Linked DNA regions of Rhodopirellula bahusiensis. The protein of the gene in region 1 interacts with the protein of each later gene in a pairwise test. Links are inferred from orthologs where the notes say so. Each region holds a gene or a part of one and is shown in the gene's direction. Other genes may lie near its edges.

Region 1 (6,076 bases):
CGGTTTAGTGTTGGGTGACAGCAAACAAACATCATCCGCAGCAAGCTGTCCGGCAATTGCTCTTCGCTCAGCCACTCTTCCACGGTGTTCTCTTGGACGTCCAGCGTTGGTCCCGCCAATGAAATCGCTTGGGCCAACGTCTTTTCACGGCGCAAGGCATCCAGGATTCGGTTCTTGGCTGCACGATGGATCCACGCACTGGGGTTGTCGGGCACTCCGCCTTGCTTCCATGCGTTCATGGCTTCCAACATGGCAACCTGAACCATGTCCTCGATCAAGTCGATTCGACGGATCCCGAAGGCACGAGTCAGCACCGCTATCAAATGGGCGGACTCGTGCCGAAAGAAGTGTTCGACCAAATGGCCGCTCGAGTCGGTCATGCTTCTTCGGGCTGGCCCACATTCGCCAATTCGCGAACTTCGACGGCGCCTTTGTGATGGATGATTGGTGACGTTTTGGCCAGTTCCACTGCGGCGGCGAGGTTCTCGGCTTGAACCATCGAATAGCCACCAACCAGCTCTTTGGACTCGGTGAACGGTCCATCGGTAACCGACAGATCGGCATGGACGGTCGCGCCTTCGGGTTTCAGTCCGTCGCCACCATCAATCAACCAACCTGCTTTCATCCCGTCTTGGATCCAGTCCATCCATAGTTGCATGACTTTTTGCATCTCGTCCGGAGAAGCATTTTCCATTTCGTCGCAACCGCCACGATAAACAAACATGAATTTCGGCATCGGTGTTCTTTCAAACGAAGGTTTTGGGTTCGACAGTGGCAGCATAGCCACGTCATCTAAGAGGGTGACGAACCAAGAACACGGATCGGGACATCAAAATTGAAAATTTCGGCTCATCCGGCGTTGTCGGGGCGGTTCCCCAAGTGGTCGCCCATGCGAGCGTAGAGTTCGCGGTGTTGACGCGAGTTTTCGATGAGGTCCGCATCGAACTGGATCCGGCCGGGTTCGAACAGGACCATGGTCGAGGAGCCACCGAACCGGAAGTAGCCTTTTTCGTCGCCCTTTGAGATGGTTTTACCGGGCGAGTAGGTTTGTTGAATGCTGCCGACACAGGTGGCACCAATCTCTAGCAACAGCACCGTTCCAAAGGACTCCGTCTCGAGCTGCGTGAGACAACGTTTGTTGCTGGTCAGAATGTGAATGTTCTGACGCAGTGCAATCGGATTGACCGAGTACAGCGGTCCATTGATCAAGCGACTCGCACCGGGCACGCCGGCGGCGGGAAAGTGAAATCGGTGATAGTCGATCGGGCACAATCGCGAAAGCAGCAGGCTGCCGCTCGCATAGCGATCCGCGAGGGCGGAGTCTTGCAGCAGCGTCGGCAGATAGAACATCTCGCCTTTGACAAACAGCCCTTCGCATTTCGATAGGTCGGGAATGCAAAGATGCCGGCCGTCCGCGGGGAAGACCACGGAGTTCGGATCCGCATCGATCGGGCGTGCTTCGGGTTTCAGCTTGCGAAAGAAGAACTCGTTGAAGGTGGCGAACTCATCTACATTACGCACGAACTCATCCGCATCGAGTTCATAGTCTTGGATGAACGGAGCAATCTTTTCGCGAGTCTTGGGTTGGTCCATTCGCCAACCGTACCAGTGCGAGAACAGCGTTCGCTTCACGACCAAAGAAAGCGAAAGGCGTCCGGCGATGGTGCCATAAGTCCAACGCAATGCCTTGTCGCCATACACCTTTTCGATGCGGTCTTCGTCGGTGTATCGGTCGTGATAGACGATTTCGTCCATGAGTGGTTCTTGTTTGAATGGTAGTGGACGAGGCCACGAGTCCGGTCGCACGACCCACGCGTGGGAATCTTTGCTTCGTCCACTACGAGAGTGGAGTTGCGATGGATCAGCGCGGCAACTGCTCCCAGTCGATTGCAGGCTGCTGGCCCGCGGTGGACTCTCGCTCGAAGGTTTGATCCAGATCAACGGGTTCTGAAAAGAAGCCGCAGTTCTTTAAGAAGAAATGGTCGGTTTGGCTTCCACCGGCATAGTCCAGCCGATGACGACCGCGAGCGGTGTTGTCGCCGGTGAACTTGGCTCGCGTGATCTCATGCCATTTGCCGTTCACATCACAAACCCATTGGTTGCCGTAGTGAGCCGAGCGTTGCAGATGGCCTTGTTCTGGCGAGAAGTTTTCGAGGAAAGAGTGGAAGCCGGTCAGATGCTTGTCAGTCTTGGGGCGTCGAAAGGTCGCTACCAATCGCCATTCGTTCTTCGCTTTGTCGCCGAACCAGGACGTGTACAACGTGTTGGAGTCGCCGTCAGGTTTGACTTCGGTCAGGAAGCGGTACGTCTTGCCGGCTTCCCAAGGGTAGCGAAAGAAACTTTGTCCGCCGGAGCCTTCGTTGCCAAAGTCTTTCGCGATGACGTCGTCGCCTTTTGCAAGCGTCTCGACTCGGTCTTCGTCAGGAATCTCGTTGGGGTTGTCCGTGCGGAAGGGGCTCCAGATTGAAAACAGGACTCGCCGTTCCGTGGGGCTGTTGACCTGCATGCCGAAGTAACCTTCGCCGAAACCGTTGGCCATGAAGTAAGTCCCCATTTGGTCTTGGCCGACGGGGACCGTGATCTCACTGTAGGCGTACGTCAGGTTCATTCCTCGGGGCAATCGGTAGGAGAGATGGACCGATGGGCCGCGACGACCCCAATAGAACATGTTGCCATCGTTTGTTTGTACATAGTCGAGTTGCAGGTCGGCTTTCGCGGGTGTGACCACCAAGTCCGTGATCTGTGCGGATCCGGATGCTTCGCCATTGGCGGCTGGTGCAAGTTGCAGATCGACTCGAACGTAGCCCGCTTTCGCGACCTCGATCTCACCGAGCGGGTAGGTCTTGGCAGACGCGAGTTCCAGATCGCAGGAGAGCTTGGTTTCGCCGATGGTCACGAGGATGGTCGCGGGGCGGTCACTCGCGTTGCCTTTCAGTCCTAACTCAAGCGTGTCTGCGTCATCGACATGAAAGTAGACGGAGTGGACCTCGGCCGAATCGCGAAGCCGCAAGGAGCCGCCGCGTCGCATCGCTCGGCCGCCGGGTTCGGGCTGTGTGCGGAACGCATTGCCCGCCACCGGCACGGACCACTCTTTCGCGGAGGAGAGTCCTTGCGAGGTCAGGAGTGTGACAAGGCTGATCAGGAGCGGTTGAAAAACAAGTCGGGAAATCATGGTGTCGATCTGGTGAGACGGGCGTGGGCAGGAACCAAGGAATCTTTTCGCGAGTAGGGAAAGAGGCTGCGTTGAACCCGTTTGGGACGGGATTTCATCGAGCCCGCCACTCTTTCGCTCCGATGGATGGTCTCGCGGCATTCGAACCTATCCCATATCGAAACCATCCTGCAAGCAGGTGGAAAGGTGCTGTGAGCAGGGGTTTTCGAACTGCTCCTAGCAAGCCACCATGGTGGCCGAAGCTGGCGAGCGACTTTCGACCTCCGCCAGGCCCCCATACCACCCCACGACGGAACACAACCCAAGAGACCATCATGGCCACTGCAAGTGCACGACATATCCTCGTTGAAACGGAAGAAGCCTGTCAGGATCTGAAAGATCAGATCGAAAAAGGGCAGGATTTCGGTGCCATCGCCGCTGAGTTTTCCTCCTGCCCATCCGGCAAATCCGGTGGAGCGTTGGGAACGTTCAGCCCCGGTCAAATGGTCAAAGAGTTTGACGAAGTGGTCTTCAGCGGTGATCTGGGCAAAGTCCATGGTCCCGTCAAAACACAGTTCGGCTACCACTTGATCGAGATCACCCAACGGGTCGATTGAAAAAGCAGGTCGCCTGATGATCAAGACCTTTGAGCAGGCCTATCAGTTTGTTCTTGAACGGACGGTGGTCACCGTCTTCGGCAGCAAGAACTCGCCGCACCCGTCGTTGTGGGACAACACCGATTTATCGGAAGAGAAACCCAAGGCGGGCGGTTGGAGCCCGAAGGTGACGGCCGTCTGGGACTGGAAGACTCGCATCCCGCAAACCTATCCCGCGGAAGTTTTCTACGGGAAGATCCGCGGTGGCGATGCGGTGCTGATGGAGATGCAGCATTTCCGAGAAGTGCATTACGCGGAGGCGTACCAGCCCGTCCACGAATTGGATGTGCTCTGTCAAGAAATCTTTGAGCTGATCCGTTTGGAAGCGGGCTACACCGGTGCGCTTCGCAAGCGAGCCATCGAGCGATTGGCGTGCACGAAGAGCCAGTTCGACACGGTGCTCAAAAAACTGCAGATCAGTTTAAACATCGTGCGTTCCAACGACCCAAAGTTGAAGAACGACTTCTGGTTGCCCATGCGAGAAGTCCACCTCGATATCGTGCAGCAACACGAGCAGTGAAGTCCCCCAAACCGTAGGTCAGGTTGTACCTGACGTTCCCGCCGATGCTTTGGAACAAAGCGAGTCGTGCACCCGTTCACGAAAATAGCGAAAACCCGCGATCAGCAAGTCAGCGCTGCACAGCACTAGACTGGACTGCGAAAACTTTGGTGTTGCGGACCGGATTCGTTTGCGCAAGTTGTGTTCGACGATTTAGCCCCATCGGGGCAGCCCTATGACAGCCCAGGGCAACGCCCTGGGTTGTGGCGAGACCAAGATTGCAAAGCCCCAACGGGGCGGTCCTAGCATTTTTTGGGGGCTCTCTGTTAGGGCCGCCCCGTTGGGGCTCGCGTTGTAGCCTCCGTAACAAAACCCCAGGCGATGCCTGGGGCTACGATATAGCTGCCCCTTTGGGGCGTGGGGCAGATACATGACCAACGCCGCATTGTCCGTATCAATCCTCAGTTTTTCGTTGCACAGCGTCGGACGCAACACTTTCCGACTTGTCAAGCAACGACACGATCACCATTGCGAGAAAGCTGGCGGCGAGCCCCATCAGTTGCGACGGGATCAAGAACTCCGGCAGCACGTATTCAAACGCTAGCCAGGTTGCCACACCGGACACGATCGATGCCATCGCTCCGAGAGTGGTCGCTCGTTTCCAATACAGCCCGACGGCCAGCGGAACCAGTGCACCGACAAGCGGCACGCTGTACGCCTGCTGAATCATTTCGTACATCGTGTTGTTGCTGGTCAAGGCTTGGTGAAGAGCCAAGGCACCAAACATCAGCAGGACGATTCGCAGCCAACGCAACATGTTTTTGTCGTCAAGGTCGGATCGAAACGGACGGATAATGTTTTCGACAATCAGACTGCTCGGCGCGAGCAATGTTCCGCTGGCGGTAGAAAGGATTGCCGAGACCAATGCACCGAGAAAAACAGTTTGCACCCAGAACGGTGTGGATTGCATGACCGCGTGCGGAAGTGTTCGCTGGACTTCGCGAAGGTCTTCGCTGTTGAATTGCTGCAAGTGATCCGGATCGATCACCACCGCGGCGTAAGCGATGAACATCGGTACGAACGCAAACATGCAGTAGAACGTCCCGCCCAGCAAGGTTCCCGTCATGGCGGTGCGTTCGTCTTTGGCGCTGGTGACTCGCTGAAAGACATCTTGTTGTGGGATCGAACCCAGGGCCGCGGTCAGGAAGCCACCGATGTAGATCCACCACTGACCGGATTGCCCCCAGTCGGGAAAGACCTGCAGACGCCCCGATTCGCGAGCAGAATCGATGACGACAGACACGCCGCCGGCCGCATGAGCCATGTAAACCGACACCACTAACAGACCGATGATGATCACGAACGTCTGAATCATGTCGGTGAGCGCCACCGACCACATGCCGCCCATCACCGTATAAAAGGCAACAATGGTGAAGCCGATCACGATGCCGTGGTTGATGGTCAGCGCGTCGTAGCCGATGCCTTTGCCCAGGACTGAAATTACCAGGCCAAGTGCGGTGAGCTGAGCCGCGGCCCAGCCCAGGTACGAAGCGGAGATGACAACGGACGTCAAAACTTCGATCGAGCGACCATAGCGTTTGCGATAAAAGTCACCGATCGTTAGCAAGTCCATTCGGTAGAAGGCTCGCGCGAAGAACAACGCCACGAGCACCAAGCAGATCGAAAATCCAAACGGGTCGCCCGGGATGGCACGCAGTCCTTGGCCGGCAAAGGTGGCCGAAACCGAAAGCACGGTCTCGGCACCAAACC
Region 2 (6,317 bases), on another replicon or contig:
CGTTTCGGTATCCGGCGAAGTGGTTGCCGTTTGGAACCTTTGCTTTGGCGATGATGGCGGCACTCGGGGGCCAACGCGCCCTCCGATGTCTCAGCGAATCATCTGACCCGAACGATGTGTTTGCCAACGGAGTGTGGCAAGCCGCCTGGTTTTGGCTAAGCGTGACATTGGCATCGGTTCTCGCTAGCGTCGGAGTTTGGTCCGCGATGGCATCAGTGAAGTCGGCACCGATCGATGCGGTGTGGGGACCGTTTCAAACCGACGTTGCGTGGTATGGATGGCTCGCTTGTGTGGCTCATACTTGGATCATCGCCACGACTATCATCGCGATGGGCCTTTGTTGGAAGGCTCTCTTTGTTCGCCGAACGGTATCTTGGGTTTGGGTTGCTCTGATTGCTTGTGACTTGATGGTCGCTCATTGGAACTTAGTACCGACGATCAATCGAAATGCGGAGCGTCAGGCTTGGCAAGAGCTTGACCATGTGACCTCAAACACCGCCGAAGTTGGTCGTTGGATCCGGACAGCGGGTCAAGGTGAATACCCGGCTGATTGGGCGACGAGGTCAGACCCGCAGCGTTTGTTGGCGATGGAAGTTCACGACCGCCGGCGATGGTACGGTCGTTGGCATTTGACGCAGAAGGAAGCTGTCTTCAACAGCATTGTCTCCATCCGGCCCTGGGCGATTGACCAGTTTTGGAACACGGTTCGTGATCGAGACGATCCGATCGATTGGCAACAAACGGCGGCTTGGCTGGGTGTGGGAGGATCACGAACTTCGGATGGTCACAGCCATGTATGGCGAACGACCGACTTGCGATTCCATCCATACAATCAAGTTGTCACGGAGCCCAATGTTCCATGGCCAGTTCGAATAGAAACCGCATCCGAGTCAGGCGAACAGGTCGACTTGATCGCGGTGGGATCATCCGCCATGTCTGCGGGAGCAATCGACGACACCTTTGTGTCGCGGCGTGTTTACCAGGACGGTGGATGGAGGGCAGAATTGATTTCGCAGGACTGCTCGATCGAAACGATTCCGGGCACCGTGTTCAATGCGGATGGCGTCGCACAAGGAGTCTGGTGTCCGCCCGGATCTTGGACGATCCGTTGGATCTACTCTCCCCCGGGGCACAACGTGGCAGTGATCGTTTGGATGTTGGGAGGGTTGATCATCGCAGTCCTTTCGATTAATTCTTTCATTCGCATGTGGTTCACGCAGTCCATCCCGGGCAGGATGACGGGCTCAGCAAGCTGAATGACCAAATCAAATTTTCGCGAGATCACTCCGCGTCGAAGAACAACTCGTCGGCAGGATTCCAACGAATGTTTTTCATCGCTTCGATTGAAAGTCGGCCTTGGTTGCGTTGAGGATCACAGCTCGGCTGAACCGCTTCTTCAGGGTTTTCCAACATGTCGAATCGTTCACCGTCGGAAAGCTGCAACACGGGGCAAGCGTAACCTTCCACCGGTCGGCGAATCACGTCCGCCCATTTTCCATTGGTGAGTTCGACGCGGCTGCCAAGGGGGAACAATGACTTCGTTCGCAACAACGCGTGGATGACTTGTGGATCAAAGCTTCCGTAGCGAGCTTGATGCAGAATGAATCCCAAAGCGTCGTGAGGCACCAGTGCCTTTCGAAAACCGGTACCCAGCGTTAAACGAAGATAGGTGTCGCAAACGTTCAGAATGCGTGCGTAGATGTGAATCCGTTTGCCTTCTAATCCGAACGGGTATCCCGATCCGTTGTATTGTTCGTGGACTTGTTCGATTGCCAACAGAACCGAATGAGGAATGTCCGACACTTCGCGAAGACTGTTCGCTGAGACGACGGGGTGTTTGCGGTATTCCCAACCTTCTTCTTCCGAAAACGGACCACGGCCAGGCAAGCTGAAGGCGGGGTCCATGGAATACAAACCAATGTCATGCAACAAACCGGCCATGCCGATTTCCAACACGGATGGACCATCCAAGTCGAGTTCCGTTCCGATGGCCATGCCCAACACGCCCATTTTCACGCTGCGGTCGGTCAGCGACATTTCGGTGTTGCTGGCGACAACTTCGCCCACGGTTTGATCGTGGTCGTCGACCATCGCGGACGCGAAGGCACCGGACAGGTCCGACAACGCTTCGACCGTTTGCATCTTCTGTTCGGTCAATGCCAACCGAATTTCTTCGAACTTGTTACGAGCCATTTTGACATGGCCTTGCAACGTTCGTCGGCGAGTGAGATCAATGGGCTCGTGGTGACGATTGACCAAAGCGTCTTTCAACGGCACTCCCTTGATCCACTTTGTTGGATCTCGTCCCGGAGCATGCGACGCGTCCTTGTCTCGAGTGTTTTTCGGTTTCGCTTTGACTGCGGAGGAATTGGAACGATTGCTCAGCCCATCGGCTTCTTCAGCATTGACCGTCAACTCTTCGATGCCGCGTTCCCGCAGGCCATCGATCACTTCATTTGTGATTCGTGTGCCAGTACCAAGTAGCAGTCGACCAATCTCGTCTTCGATCGGTGTACGACAAATCGCACCGACCTGAAGATCGTCAACGGGGACAAGAACAGTGTTCTTGCTCATATTCGCGTTAGAGGTAGCGGAACTCATATTGTGCCCAGTTCATTTTTGGCTCCTTCGTGGAGTACGATCGAACAAGTCCAAATTCAATGCTGCCCGTGCATGCGGCCCCACCCGATACTCTAAATCTAGGTTTCAAACTGAGCTTGGGTGGGAGTCTTCCGCAAATTTTATGAAACACTCGTTCAGCCCCGCCCGCGATTTGGCCGTCATTGGTGGGGGAATCGTCGGCCTTGCCACCGCGATGACTTGGTTGCAAACCCGTCCCGGGAGTCGTGTGACGGTGCTGGAAACAGAGGCTCGGGTCGGCCAACACCAAAGTGGGCACAACTCGGGTGTCATCCATTCAGGGATCTACTATCAGCCCGGTAGTGAGAAAGCTTTGTTGTGCCGGGAGGGCAAAACCAAACTCGAAGCATTCTGCGAAAAACACGGGATTCGCTGGGAAAAATGCGGAAAAGTCGTCGTCGCAACCGATCCTAGCGAGCTGAGTTCGTTGGAACGAATCATCGAGCGAGCGGACCTCAACGGAGTGGAATTTCGACGGATCACAATCGACCAACTACGGCAACTCGAGCCTTCTGTTGCGGGTGTTGATGCGATCGTGGTCCCCGAAACGGGCATCGTGGATTACCGGTCGGTTTGCGACGCTTATCGGCATTGCATCGAAGAGATGGGTGGCAGCGTCCAATTGGGTTTTCAGGTCCAACGCTTGGACGCGGATGACTCCGGCGTTCGATTAGCTGGTGTTGATCACAATCAATCAAGCAGGAAGTTTGATATCCGAGCCCGATCGGCGATTGCGTGCGCGGGGCTGCACAGCGACACGCTGGTTCGGCAAAGTGAATCCGATGCCTCCCGTTCAGATACAGAATCATCGTCTGAGGAAGTTCGAATCATTCCGTTTCGGGGCGAATACTATGAGCTGCGGCCTGAAAGACGCGGTTTGTGTCGCAATTTGATCTACCCGGTTCCGGATCCCGCGTTCCCATTCCTTGGTGTGCACTTCACTCGGATGATCGATGGAAACGTCGAGTGTGGTCCCAATGCGGTGTTGGCTCTCGCTCGAGAGGGTTACCGATGGCGTGACATCGATGTTCGATATTTGCAACGAACGTTGGGGTACAGCGGCTTTCGTCGATTGATCCAGAAGCATTGGCGGAAAGGCCTCGGCGAAATGAATCGTTCGCTACGAAAGTCCGCCTTTGTGTCCGCCCTTCAAAAATTGATCCCTGAGCTGCGAGCCTCGGACCTAATCCCCGCCCGAGCTGGCGTGCGAGCCCAAGCGGTGCGAGCCAACGGTGAATTGGTCGACGACTTCTTGTTTCGATCGACGCCCAACGTGACGCATGTGTTGAACGCCCCCAGCCCCGCGGCGACGGCATCGCTGGCAATCGCTCGTCGGGTGATCGAACAGCATCAGAAACAGAATCCAAACGCCTGAATGGCAACGATGAATTCGGGACCCGCTTCCGCGTTCTTAAACGCTGCGGTAGGTCGGTTCCGGACGACCGGGACGGAAACTGTCGAGCTGGGTCGTTTCGGTCTCAGCGTTCAAACGAGCCGCCACCGACTGGACAACCTGTTGGACTTCTTCGGTCAATGATTCTGGCGCCAACCGAACCCGAGCGTTGATGATTGCGTTGGCGGAGCGTGAGTTGGTTTCGGATGCAATCGACAAAACGGTTTGCGAATCACTGTCAATCAAGTTGGCAACGCTGACCGGTTGATCGTCCGCCTCGTTGTCGCTGCAGAGAACTTTCAAGTGTCCCGGTTCAGCACCCAGGGCCAACAAACGTTGTCGCAGTTCATCAACCAATCCCACGCTGAGGTCATCGAGTGCAAACGAATCTTCGCTCCGAAAATTCACCGTTGCATTGAGCCAACCGAGTTCTGCTTCACCATCGGCATAGACGTCGTAGTCCACTTCCATCATCGATTCGCGAGGAGCCGCGTCGCCTTGGAAGGCTTGGTACAGCACATCCAAATTCTCGCCGGTCTTGGCCGACAACGGGATGACTTTGCGACCTGGGTACTGCTCGTTCAACTGTTCCTTGAGCGCTTGCACGTCTTCGTCGGACAATTCATCGATGCGATTGAGCAGGATGATTTCGGACTCTTCAAGTTGCTTGCGAAAGATGTATTCGGCTTTCTCGGAAAATCCTCCACCGACGCCCGACAGAATCTTCTTTCCATGATTGGGTTTTAAAACCACGGCATAGGGACGATGCACAAACTTTCCGCCAAGACGTTCCATCATCGGAACCGCGATGGTCGCAATCAAGTCGGTGCAGCTTCCAACTGGTTCCGCGAGAACGACGTCGGGACGTTGGCGATTCTCAAATTCTTCCATGGCGTCGGTCAAACCATCGAAGTTGCAACAGAAACAGGACCCTGCGACTTCGTTGACTTCCAACCCTTGGCTCTTCAGCAACTGCGTGTCGACCAAACCGGCGGCTTGATCGTTTGTTACGATGCAAACGTGTTTGCCTTCGGATTGCAGTTGTTTCGCCAAGCGAGCGATGAGCGTGGTTTTGCCGGCTCCCAAAAAACCGCCGATCATGATGAATTCAATGGGCTGGGGCATCGGTGAGTCTCATGGTTTTGATGTTGGGAACCGACCAAACGCGGCAGTCGATCGCGAAAACGTGAATCCGACATTCTGACGATCGTTAGAACGTCAGTCAATCATCGGGCCCATGTCGAGTTTGCAGCAACCGAGGTTCAACGCGGTTTGCTTCGACTTGCCACGACTGGGCAGCATGCCTTCTTTCAGCGAGTAATAGATGAACTTCCCTTCCCGCTGGGTCTGCACCAAATCGGCGTGAAAGAGGACTCGCAAGTGGTGCGAGACGGTGCCGATTTCTTGTTCCACCAAAATGGCCAGGTCAGAAACACTCAGCGGGCCGCTCTGCAAAGCACGCACGATTTGCAGACGCAGAGGGTCGCCAAGTGCCTTCAAGTAGCCCGCACACTGCGACTCATTCGGTTCGGATGGTGGAGTGGTCATGGCCGAATTGTAAGAGAAAAATCCATGGTCGACATTCGATCGCGTCATCTTTCGATCGTGGCAATCGTCGCAGGGCGAACTAGAGTGAGATCATGTCCCCCCCGGCAGAAACGTCGCTCTTGGAAGAACCCACTGACCAAGATTTCGACGAACACGTGGAACCGCTAACGCCATCACCGAACTCAGAACACGGTGTTTTGGAAGGCTCGTTTGCGCTAGCGTGCCCGCTGCTGTTGATGCTCGCGGCCGCGCTAAATCCGCTGGACCAATCCGACTCAACACCCGCTGGATCGGCGGGTGCAGGTTTGACGATGGAAGTGGCGATGAAACTGCTTCTGTCCGGAGCGGTCGGGTTCGTTGCAGTGCTCGGTTGGATGTTGTGCCCACCGGTCCGTCAGCGTCTGGCGAAATTTCCAGGTTGGATTTTGGTGGCGCTAGGTGGCGTCTTTTTGGTGACCAGCGCGGCGGCGTATGGCCCTGCGGCAACGGTGTCTCGCGCTGCGGCGATGATCAGTTGCCTCTACATCGTTTTCATTGCGGTCACGTTGCAGTTCATATCTTTGCGACAGTCGCTGCAGTGTGTGCTTGTCGGGTTGGTGCTGCACCTGATCGCGGCGTGGTGTTTGTATCTGGGTGGCGGTGAGACGGCGGTCTATCAAGAAGAACTTGGGCAGACACTGATCATCGAACGAATGGGCAGCACGGCACACCCCAACTCGCTCGGTCGCATCGGTGC

What was found.
Region 2: the proteins of CEE69_RS30430 (region 1) and lhgO interact in binary tests that used the Escherichia coli proteins (3 or more experiments, as listed by UniProt). The link is inferred for Rhodopirellula bahusiensis from one-to-one orthologs.

Annotation. Positions count from the first base shown.
Region 1 is NZ_NIZW01000044.1:25,456-31,531, forward strand. The notes cover bases 2,399-5,127. They hold CEE69_RS30430 (peptidylprolyl isomerase), read left to right. Parts: upstream 2,399-3,486; coding sequence 3,487-3,768; downstream 3,769-5,127. Other genes in these bases: CEE69_RS30425 (DUF3472 domain-containing protein), read right to left, coding at 2,399-3,172; CEE69_RS30435 (AlkZ-related protein), read left to right, coding at 3,785-4,327; CEE69_RS33795 (DUF1589 domain-containing protein), read left to right, coding at 4,302-4,415; CEE69_RS30440 (sodium:solute symporter family protein), read right to left, coding at 4,761-5,127. Also shown: CEE69_RS30410 (RNA polymerase sigma factor), read right to left, coding at 1-380; CEE69_RS30415 (YciI family protein), read right to left, coding at 377-736; CEE69_RS30420 (phosphatidylserine decarboxylase), read right to left, coding at 850-1,755; more of CEE69_RS30425, read right to left, coding at 1,862-2,398; more of CEE69_RS30440, read right to left, coding at 5,128-6,076. UniProt on the Escherichia coli protein: PPIases accelerate the folding of proteins. It prefers amino acid residues with hydrophobic side chains like leucine and phenylalanine in the P1 position of the peptides substrates.
Region 2 is NZ_NIZW01000025.1:82,164-88,480, reverse strand. Bases 1,910-4,879 are described here. They hold lhgO (L-2-hydroxyglutarate oxidase), read left to right. Parts: upstream 1,910-2,743; coding sequence 2,744-4,015; downstream 4,016-4,879. Other genes in these bases: CEE69_RS25410 (CobW-like GTP-binding protein), read right to left, coding at 4,052-4,879; CEE69_RS25420 (HD-GYP domain-containing protein), read right to left, coding at 1,910-2,601. Outside these bases: CEE69_RS25425 (glycosyltransferase family protein), read left to right, coding at 1-1,256; more of CEE69_RS25420, read right to left, coding at 1,282-1,909; more of CEE69_RS25410, read right to left, coding at 4,880-5,158; CEE69_RS25405 (ArsR/SmtB family transcription factor), read right to left, coding at 5,252-5,581; CEE69_RS25400 (O-antigen ligase family protein), read left to right, coding at 5,674-6,317. UniProt on the Escherichia coli protein: Catalyzes the dehydrogenation of L-2-hydroxyglutarate (L2HG) to alpha-ketoglutarate and couples to the respiratory chain by feeding electrons from the reaction into the membrane quinone pool.